3 regions of the Bradyrhizobium sp. 157 genome follow, and region 3 is predicted to be linked to each of the others. Evidence: riboswitches for the same ligand, from Rfam matches in the RefSeq annotation. Region 3 holds a riboswitch; each other region holds the start of a gene.

Region 1 (3,205 bases), on a different contig from region 3:
AAGAGCCGCATCGGCTTGCCTTCAACGGCGACATAGCCCTTGGCGCGCAGCACATTCTGCTCGCGCGCCAACCGCTGGATCGATGCGATGAGCGCACCGACATCGGTGACTTCCGGAAGCTCGATGACGACAGAGGTAAAGTCATTGTGCTCGTGCTCGCCGTCATGATGCGACGGGCGCGCGGCGAGATCATCTTCCGCCGCCGCTTCAAGACCCAGGATCACGCGCGCATCGACCGCGCCGTCCACGACTGGCAGCATCGGCACGCGGCGTGGCATCTCGGCTTCGATCGCAGCCCGCGCTGCTTCAAGCCCTACCGATCCGGCAAGGTCCGCCTTGGTCAACAGCACGATGTCGGCGCAGGCGATCTGGTCCTCGAACACTTCTGACAGCGGCGTCTCGTGATCGAGATTGTCGTCGGCCGCACGCTGCGCTTCCACCGCATCCGGATCCGGCGCGAAGCGACCGGCCGCGACGGCCTCCGCATCGGCCAGCGCGATCACGCCGTCAACCGTGATCCGGGAACGAATCTCCGGCCAGTCGAATGCCTTGAGCAAGGGCTTCGGCAGTGCCAATCCAGATGTCTCGATCAGGATATGGTCGGGCTTCACGTTGCGTGCGAGCAATTGCTCCATGGCCGGAATGAAATCGTCGGCCACGGTGCAGCAGATGCAGCCATTGGCAAGCTCGACGATGTTTTCGGCCGGACAATTGGCATCGGCGCAAGATTTCAGGATGTCCCCATCCACGCCTTCGCTGCCAAACTCGTTGACGAGCACGGCAAGCTTCTTTCCATTGGCATTGGTGATCAAATGCTGGATCAGCGTCGTCTTGCCAGATCCAAGAAAGCCGGTGACGACCGTGACGGGGACTTTTGCGAGCGAGTTCATTCGGCGGCCTCCGGCACGACGGCAATAGGTGGAATGCGGGCGAGCGATTGCTTGCGAAAGATCTCCGGACGGCTGCGCCACGGCACGATGCCGTCGGACGCAGCCGCATAGGCTGACGCGCCGGCGATCACATCGCGCGCATTGGTTTCCGACAGACGGCCGTAGACATAGCACCACCGTCCCGGCGCGCTGAGCGCGACCGAGCAGCCCTGACTGCACGCGGACAGGCATTCGACCGGAACCACACCGACGCCATCAGGCACACCGGCCTCGAGAATGGCGGCATGCAGGCGCTCGCCGGGCGTGGTCTCGCCCTCGCCGAGCGTCTGGCCGGCACGGCAGGTGATGCAGACGTGAAGTGTGACAGTCATCGCCCCTTCCAGGATAAACAGCGGGAGCGATGAGGTGCGCGAATCCATCCGAAGGAAGGCTCGCTTCCCCGTCGCGGAACACCCCGTCCGCCGGTCTCAAACGTTGCGCTGGCAGGTCTCCCGGCTTGCGGAGCAGGATTTTGTCCTTCGATGTCCGCCTTCCCGACCCCGTTCGGGGCAGTGGCTTCGGGCATCTCTCCGGTCACGGTCGCGGGGGCGGCTGCTTTTCGAACCCAAACCTCTCGATTTGAGCCCTATCGCATTCCCTCTTCGCCTGTCATAGGACAGGAACCAACGCAGGCCCACCATTTGCCCAAGCTAGCTACTTGTCAAGCCGAAGGACCACGTCAGATGATGACTGAACAGGATGCCGCCGAGGACGAGGACGTCGTGGCCTCCGAGGCTTCGAGTGGTGCCCGCCATGCGGCGAAAATGGCAAAGAAAAAGCTCGCCCGCGACAAGATCATGGCGACCAAGAGCAGTGAGAAGGGACTGATCATCGTCCATACCGGCGCGGGAAAGGGAAAATCGTCCTCCGCCTTCGGCATGATCGTCCGCTGTGTCGCGCATGGCTTTCCCTGTGCGGTCGTGCAGTTCATCAAGGGCGCCTGGGATAGCGGCGAGCGACGCCTGCTCACCGGGCATTTCGGCGATCTCTGCCAGTTCCATGCGATGGGAGAAGGCTTTACCTGGGAAATCCAGGACCGCGCCCGCGATATCGCCGCCGCAAAGGCAGGCTGGGACAAGGCGAAGCAACTGATCCTGGATTCCCGCTTGCGCATGGTCGTGCTCGACGAGATCAACATCGCGCTTCGATATGACTACCTGGACATAGCTGAGGTCGTCGACTTCCTGAAGACCTCGAAGCCGCCGATGACGCATGTCGTTCTCACCGGACGCAATGCCAAGGAGGAGTTGATCGAGATCGCCGATCTCGTCACCGAGATGACGCTGGTGAAACATCCGTTCCGTTCTGGCGTCAAGGCCCAGCCGGGCGTCGAGTTCTAATTCGATGGCGCGCGCATTGATGATCCAGGGAGCCGGCTCGGACGTGGGCAAATCGCTCATCGTCGCGGGTCTCGCGCGTGCCGCCAAGCGACGCGGCTATCGCGTGCTCCCATTCAAGCCGCAGAACATGTCGAACAATGCAGCCGTGACTGTCGATGGCGGCGAGATCGGCCGCGCGCAGGCGTTGCAGGCGTTGGCTGCCGGCGTCGAGCCGCATACCGATATGAACCCGGTCCTCTTGAAGCCGGAAACTGATGTCGGCGCCCAGATCATCGTGCATGGCAAGCGCATCGCCACGGCCCGCGCGCGCGAATACGCATCCCTGAAACCTTCGCTGATGGGCGCGGTGCTCGAGAGCTTTGCGCGGCTGAAAGATCGCGCCGATTTCGTGCTCGTCGAAGGCGCCGGCAGCCCGGCCGAAGTGAACTTGCGCAAATCAGACATCGCCAATATGGGCTTTGCCCGGAGAGCCGACGTTCCCGTGGTGCTGATTGGCGATATCGACCGCGGCGGCGTCATCGCGCAGCTCGTCGGCATCAAGACCGTGATCAATGCGGACGATGCCGCGATGGTCCAGGGTTTTCTGATCAACAAATTCCGCGGCGATCCCACACTGTTTGACGACGGCTATCGGCTGATCGAAGCCCGGACATCCTGGCGCGGCTTTGGGGTGCTGCCCTACTTCACCCGGGCCGGCGAACTGCCGGCCGAAGATGCGCTGGGGCTCGGTGAGGCGCGAAAACCTGGTCAATGCAAGATCGCGTTTCTCGCGCTGTCGCGGATCGCCAATTTCGATGATCTCGATCCGCTCAAGCTCGAGCCCGGCGTCGACCTCGTGATGGTCCGCCCGGGAGAGGCCATTCCCGGCGACGTCAGGCTCGTGATCATTCCCGGCTCGAAATCGACGCGCGGCGATCTCGCCTTCCTGCGCGCGCA
Region 2 (3,205 bases), on a different contig from region 3:
GCGCCGGCGTTCGCGACGACGCGCGGCACGTTCGGCGGCGTATTCCCGGAAAACGAGCCACCAGCAAAATTGTAGTCGGCATAGCGCGCGTCGATATAGGCGATGTTGCCCCACACACGCCAGGCTTCCGTCAGGCGCATGGAGGCTGCGAGCTCCACGCCCTTCGATTCCTGCCGTCCGGCGAAGTTGAGCTGCATGCCGCCGGCCGCCGCATAGACATTCTTGCGCAGGATATCGAAGGCTGAGAACGACCACTCCGCCCGGTTGTCCCAGAACAGATGCTTCACGCCGGTTTCATAGGTCCGCGACGTTGTCAGGTCGAGCGGCTGGAGCGGCCCGAGCAGAAAAATGTTATTGGCCGACACGTCTGCACCCGTCGCGTATTGGCTGAAGAACGTCAGGCCGGGAACGGCCTCCCAAGTGTAGCCGATGCGGCCCGTCACCGGCATCCAGGATTTCGAGAAGGGAAAGCCCGTCTTCACCACGCCGTTCGCGTCGGTCGAATTCCGGTCGAGCCCGATATGCTCCATGCGCAGGCCACCGACCAGAGCAAATGTCCGTGTGATCTTAAGGCGATCCTCGAACGACAGGGACTCATTGTCGATTCGAGCGGTCTGTCGCTGCGTCGTCAGCAGGCCGTAGTATCCACGCGCGGGATCGACCAGCGCGACCAGGTCGTGGGGGAAGTTGGCGGCACCCGGGCGGACGAAATCGAGGCCGCTCGCCGCAACCGTCGTCACGAGGCGGTTATCCATACCGACGATGTTCGCATCCCAGGTCAAGTCGGTGATGTTGCCTGCGAGCTTCTGGCGATGCGCCACGTAGAAGCGCTCGCGATCGACCAGGTTCGAATTGGCGTTGAACGCCTCAACTTCGTTGTTGAGCCACTCGCGCTCGGCGCCATAGCCATAGGCCTGGCTCTTCAGGGTCAGACCGGGTGCGAGCCTGAGCTCGAAGCCGCCGCGAAGCCACACCTCCTTCGCCACGTTACGATTATCGAGAACGTTGTAGTTGTTGTTGAAGGTGCGGTCGTCGATCGTGACGGGCCCCAGGTTCGATCCGTTGTAGTTCGAGACGTAGCTCCCGGAGACAATGCCGGCTGTGGCATGGGATCCGCTGAAGGCGACCGGAACGAGCGGCACGCCCCAATAGGCCCTCGAACGGTCCTCCTTGTATTCGATGGCGCCCCAGACCTTGAGATTATCGGATATGCGGTAATTCAGTTGGCCCGATACGTCGAGCGTCTTCGTGTTGGTGTCATCGGCAAAACCGTTGAGTGAGGAGCGGCTGATGTCGGACCGGTAGTCCAGGCCCTGGATGTTGGTGCTGCCGCCGGAGCCGTAGTAGCTCCGGAACGAATTCAGCGAGTCATAGGAGAAGTACGCCTCGTTCCGGATCGGCCCGATGTGCGGCTGCTTGGTCACGAAATTGACCGCACCGCCGGCGGCACCCTCGCCCGACAACAGTGAGGCTGGTCCCTTCAGAAACTCCACTGCCTTGAGATTGGCCGCATCCATGATACGCGACGTCATGTTCTGCGGACCGATCTTGATGCCGTTGTAGAGCACGTTGATCTGGCTGTTGGTGAAGCCGCGCATCGAGAAGGCCGAGGGCTCGGCCGGATTGTCACCGGACGTCACGCCGACCGCGCCTTGCGCGACTTCCGACACCGTCCGATAGCCTTGCTCACGGATCGTCTCAGCTGAAATCACCTCGACGGTTGCCGGAATCTCGCGCACGGTCAGGCCAAGACGCGAAGCGCCCTTGGCGACAGCGTTCGTGTTCGGCGGCGTCTGCATTGCTTGCTCATCAGGCTTCGGTGCTGTCGCGGCGGACGTGGCTCTGCTTGCCGCCGTATGGCGCGCGCCGCGTTCGTCGCGACCGGCCGGCCTTGCCGGTCTGCGCTTCTGATCGGCACCCGGATAAATCTCGACGGGTGGCAATTGCTCACGGGAGCTCGCCTGTTGCGCCCAGGCCACGGAGATGTCGAGGGAAGCAAAATAAGAGAGAACGCCGGATGCGAGCAAGAATTGGCCCGACCGGGCGGCACGAAGAGACGACATGGTTGATACCTCGGTATGACGTCAGTGGCACGTCACAGCGACCCAGGTCTCAACCTCCAGCTTGCTAAGCCTCGGGTGAAGCCGAATGTCTGTACTCCCCGACCGATATCTTCGCGTGTGACCACGGCTGACGGCAGGTCTCCTGGCTTGCGGGTCGTTACCTTGCGTCGCCTTCCCGGGACCGAGATGCCCAGTGGCTCGTGACGCAACATTCTCCGCTCACAGTTGCGGGGGCAGCTACGGCATTGAGGAAACCTCCTCGCACCGCATTCCCTTTTCACCCCCGTAAGGGGAAACCGTCGCGTGCATCTAGGATTAAGACGAGCACGGAGTCAATGTGCAGTCTCGGTGTCCTTGTCGCAGCGATCTCTACATTGACAATTGCTTACCGGAGCGTGCTATCGCGTTACTGCTCTGACGTAGGTGGAGACGTTGAATGGAAGGGGACACCTTCCTCTGGCTGGTCCGGCATGCCGTCGTCAATGGCGTCGCAGGGACGATCCATGCCTCGGACGCCCCCGCGGATCTCAACGACCGGACGCAACTTGAAGCGCTGAGACGGCATCTGCCGCAGGACGCCGCAAGCTACGCAAGCCCGTCGCGACGAACCGTCGACACGGCGCGTGCGCTGGGGCGTGACCCGATCCTGGTGCCCGAATTCCGCGAGCAGGATTTTGGCGACTGGACCGGGCAGCGCCACGACGATCTCGCCGCTGCCGGCCGCGAAGGCTACGCAAAGTTCTGGAGCGATCCGGCTCGCTCCCGGCCGCCGGGCGGCGAAAGCTTTGAAGATCAGATTGTCAGGGTTCGGCAGGGCCTCGATCAGATCGGGACCGGACCGGCAATCCTTGTCGTCCATTCCGGCACCATCCGCGCTGCGCTGTGCATCGCACTTGACCTCACCCCGTAGGCTGCCCTCCGCTTCGTCATCGACCCGCTCTTCCTCACTCGCATCGATCGGCTGTCGAATGGCTGGCGGGTGCTATCGGTCAATCAGCGCGCTGCTTGAAGCGCCGTCATCAGGCCGGCCGATCCGGCACGTTGGCTTGCGCAAAGGTCGCCATGCCGTTGTGCAGGGCGCATGCGAGCCGCACCAGCGGCAGTACGAGCGCGGCACCAGATCCCTCGCCGAGCCTCAGGTC
Region 3 (3,205 bases):
GGGTGCGGCGGCGATCGTCGCCGGTGTTCTTGCGCAGGTCCAAAAATTCCTCGATGTCGATGTGCCAGGTTTCGAGATAGGCGCAGACCGCGCCTTTGCGTTTGCCGCCCTGGTTGACGGCGATCGCGGTGTCGTTGGCCACCTTTAGAAACGGCACCACGCCCTGGCTTTCGCCATTGGTTCCCTTGATGTGCGCGCCGAGCCCACGCACGCGGGTCCAGTCGTTGCCGAGCCCACCGGAATATTTTGCGAGCAGCGCATTGTCCTTGACCGACTTGAAGATGCCGTCGAGGTCGTCGGCGATGGTGGTGAGAAAGCAGGACGACAATTGCGGCCGCAGCGTGCCGGAATTGAAAAGCGTCGGCGTCGAGGCCATGAAGTCGAACGACGACAGCAAATCGTAGAACTCGATCGCGCGCGCCTCGCGGTCGATCTCGCGGATCGCCAGCCCCATCGCGACCCGCATGAAGAACGCCTGCGGCAGCTCGATGCGATTGCCGTGCACATGCAGGAAATAGCGGTCGTACAGCGTCTGCAGACCCAGAAACTGGAACGCCAGGTCGCGTTCCGGCTTCAATGCCGCGGCAAGCTTTTTCAGGTCGAAGCGCGCCAGATCGGGATCGAGCAGTTCGGCCTTGATGCCGGCCTTGATGTAGGCCGGAAAGTACTCGCCGTAGCGCTCGGCCATCTCGGCCTGCGATGCGCTGCTCGGCGTATTATGCACGAAAGACAGCACCTCGGTGCGCAGCTTGTCGAGCAAGAGCCGCGCGCTCACATAGGCGTAGTTCGGCTCCTGCTCCACCAGCGTGCGCGCGGCCATCACCGACGCCAGCGCCAGTTCGTCCTCGCTGATGGCGTCATAGAGATTGCGCTGCGTCTCGGCGAGCACCGCGGTGGCGCCGACGCCCTGAAGGCCAGTGCAGGCTTCTTCGATGATCAGCGTCAGCCGCGCGATATCGAGCGGGACCTGCACGCCACTGGCCAGCGTGACACGTAACGAGGGCTTCCCCGATGGCTGGGCGGCCATGGCCGCGTCCTGTCCGGCACGCTGGCGCGTGCGTTCCTCGCGATAGAGCACATAGGCGCGCGCGACCTTGTGATGCTCGCTGCGCATCAAGGCGAGCTCGACCTGGTCCTGCACGTCCTCGATATGAAAGGTGCGGCCCTCGCTCATCCGGCGCGACAGCGCGCCGACGACTTCGGCGGTCAATTGCTCGACGATTTCATGCACCCGGCGGGAGGCCGCCGCGCCATGTCCCTCGACCGCGAGAAACGCCTTGGTCATCGCGACCGAAATCTTGCTGGCGTCGAATTTCGAAACCGTGCCGTTGCGACGAATCACCTGCATCGGCGGCTGCGCTTCCGAGGCGGCAAGCGATTCGGGCAGCAATCGGAGGAATGGAGCGGCGCTGGCTTCGCGATCGAGAGAGAGTGACATCAAGAGACCCCGTGATGGTGTTGGGGCTGGATGTCAGAGAGGACGCTGCTTCAAGTGCACGGGCTGGAAATGCCGGCATGAATCTGCAAGCGCCGCCGGGACACCCCGCCCGTGGACGTTTTTTCGGTGTCGCGGCAGGTCTCCTGGCTCGCAGGTCGCCGTTGTCCCCGTGTCTTCCCAATGCGATGCCGCATCAGTGACGTAAGATTCGGAAACAACTCACTGCTTACAGTTGCGGGGGCAGCGCCGGATTCTCGCGCATTACGCGCGATACACCGGCTTCCCTCTTAGCCACCATGTGTTGGGTCATGGCGGACCGTGACAGCTATATCTCGTGTTATTCGCGTCCGCCTGTCAATGGGAAGAGCAGGTGATGTGCAAGAATTTCGGCGAGGGAACTCTCGGCTGTGAACAACGATTACAACGCGCCGGCGAATATCGCCGAGTTGACGCGCCTGCCGCGTTGCCGATAAGTGGACCCTGTCGTGGTTCTTCGGGAGACGTTCTTCCGAAGCTAAGAGGGAAGCCGGTGCGGCCGAAAAGCCAAAGCCGGAGCTGCCCCCGCAACTGTAAGCGGCGAGCCGCTGTCCAATGAAGTCACTGAAGCCTCACGAGGTTTCGGGAAGGCCGGACAGCAGCATTGACCCGCGAGCCAGGAGACCTGCCTCGACAACATACACGTCCTCGGGCGGGGTGTCCCGGTGGTGCGGTTGCGATTTTCCGCGCGCGCTCTGCCGTTCGCGAAAATCCAGACGTGTCACTTCGGCCTTTGCCCCCAACTTTTGGGGTTAAGCCAATGTCTGGTTCTACGTCTTCTTCCACAATCTCCACTTCCTCACTTCCCGTTGCCTCCCTTGGCACGCCGCGCATCGGTCCGCGCCGCGAGCTGAAATTCGCGCTGGAGAGTTTCTGGTCGGGCGCAACCGACGAGAGGGCGCTGATCGAAACCAGCGTCGGGCTTCGCGCCGCCAACTGGGCGCGCCAGAAAAAGCTTGGCGTCACCGTGATCCCGTCGAACGATTTCTCGTTCTACGACCAGGTGCTCGACACATCCGTGATGGTTGGTGCGATTCCGGAAATCTATCGCTGGAACGGCGGGCCGGTCTCCCTCGCGACTTACTTTGCGATGGCACGCGGCGCGCAAGGCAAGGCGCGTGAAGCGAGCTGCGGCCATATCAATCACGGACACGACGCCGCGCATGGCGTGCCGGCGCTCGAGATGACAAAATGGTTCGACACCAACTACCACTACATGGTGCCCGAACTGGCCAAGGATCAGAAATTTGTCCTCGCCTCGCGCAAGCCGATCGAGGAATACGAGGAAGCCAAGGCGCTGGGTTATCAGACCCGCCCTGTGCTGGTCGGGCCGGTCACGTTTCTCAAACTCGCCAAGAGCAAGAATGCCGGTTTCAATCCGCTGTCCCTGCTTGATCGCTTGGTGCCGGTTTACATCGAGGTCCTGCGCGAACTCGCCTATCGCGGCGCGAAATGGGTGCAGATCGACGAGCCATGTCTCGTGCTCGATCTCGACGTCGTCGCCCGGCAGGCACTGCATTATGCCTATGCGGAGATCGCGAGCGCAGTACCGCAGCTCAAGATCATGCTGGCGACCTATTTTGGCGGGCTGGGCGCCAACCGCGACCTCGCGCTGTCCCTTCCCATCGCCGGCCTGCATCTCGATCTGGTGCGCGCGCCGGAGCAGATCGACGAGCTCGCCGGTTTTCCTGATGACCGCGTGCTGTCGCTCGGAATCATCGACGGCCGTAA

The links. Region 3 has a riboswitch for cobalamin ahead of IVA95_RS21165 (ribonucleoside-diphosphate reductase subunit alpha). Riboswitches for the same ligand answer to the same signal wherever they lie in the genome.
Region 1: it holds a riboswitch for cobalamin, as region 3 does, so the genes downstream of both, IVA95_RS23605 (DUF1636 domain-containing protein) here and IVA95_RS21165 (ribonucleoside-diphosphate reductase subunit alpha) in region 3, are expected to answer to the same signal.
Region 2: it holds a riboswitch for cobalamin, as region 3 does, so the genes downstream of both, IVA95_RS23515 (TonB-dependent receptor) here and IVA95_RS21165 (ribonucleoside-diphosphate reductase subunit alpha) in region 3, are expected to answer to the same signal.

What each region holds. Positions count from the first base shown of each region.
Region 1 is NZ_JADPKF010000086.1:109,627-112,831, forward strand. It holds gene cobW (cobalamin biosynthesis protein CobW) at 1-890, opposite strand, end outside; gene IVA95_RS23605 (DUF1636 domain-containing protein) at 887-1,261, opposite strand; cobalamin riboswitch at 1,354-1,572, opposite strand; gene cobO (cob(I)yrinic acid a,c-diamide adenosyltransferase) at 1,616-2,269, shown strand; gene IVA95_RS23615 (cobyric acid synthase) at 2,274-3,205, shown strand, end outside.
Region 2 is NZ_JADPKF010000086.1:92,174-95,378, forward strand. It holds gene IVA95_RS23515 (TonB-dependent receptor) at 1-2,063, opposite strand, end outside; cobalamin riboswitch at 2,178-2,379, opposite strand; partial or broken gene IVA95_RS23520 (histidine phosphatase family protein) at 2,500-3,072, shown strand; gene cobT (nicotinate-nucleotide--dimethylbenzimidazole phosphoribosyltransferase) at 3,083-3,205, opposite strand, start outside.
Region 3 is NZ_JADPKF010000079.1:92,244-95,448, forward strand. It holds gene IVA95_RS21165 (ribonucleoside-diphosphate reductase subunit alpha) at 1-1,438, opposite strand, end outside; cobalamin riboswitch at 1,554-1,774, opposite strand; cobalamin riboswitch at 1,908-2,122, shown strand; gene metE (5-methyltetrahydropteroyltriglutamate--homocysteine S-methyltransferase) at 2,262-3,205, shown strand, end outside.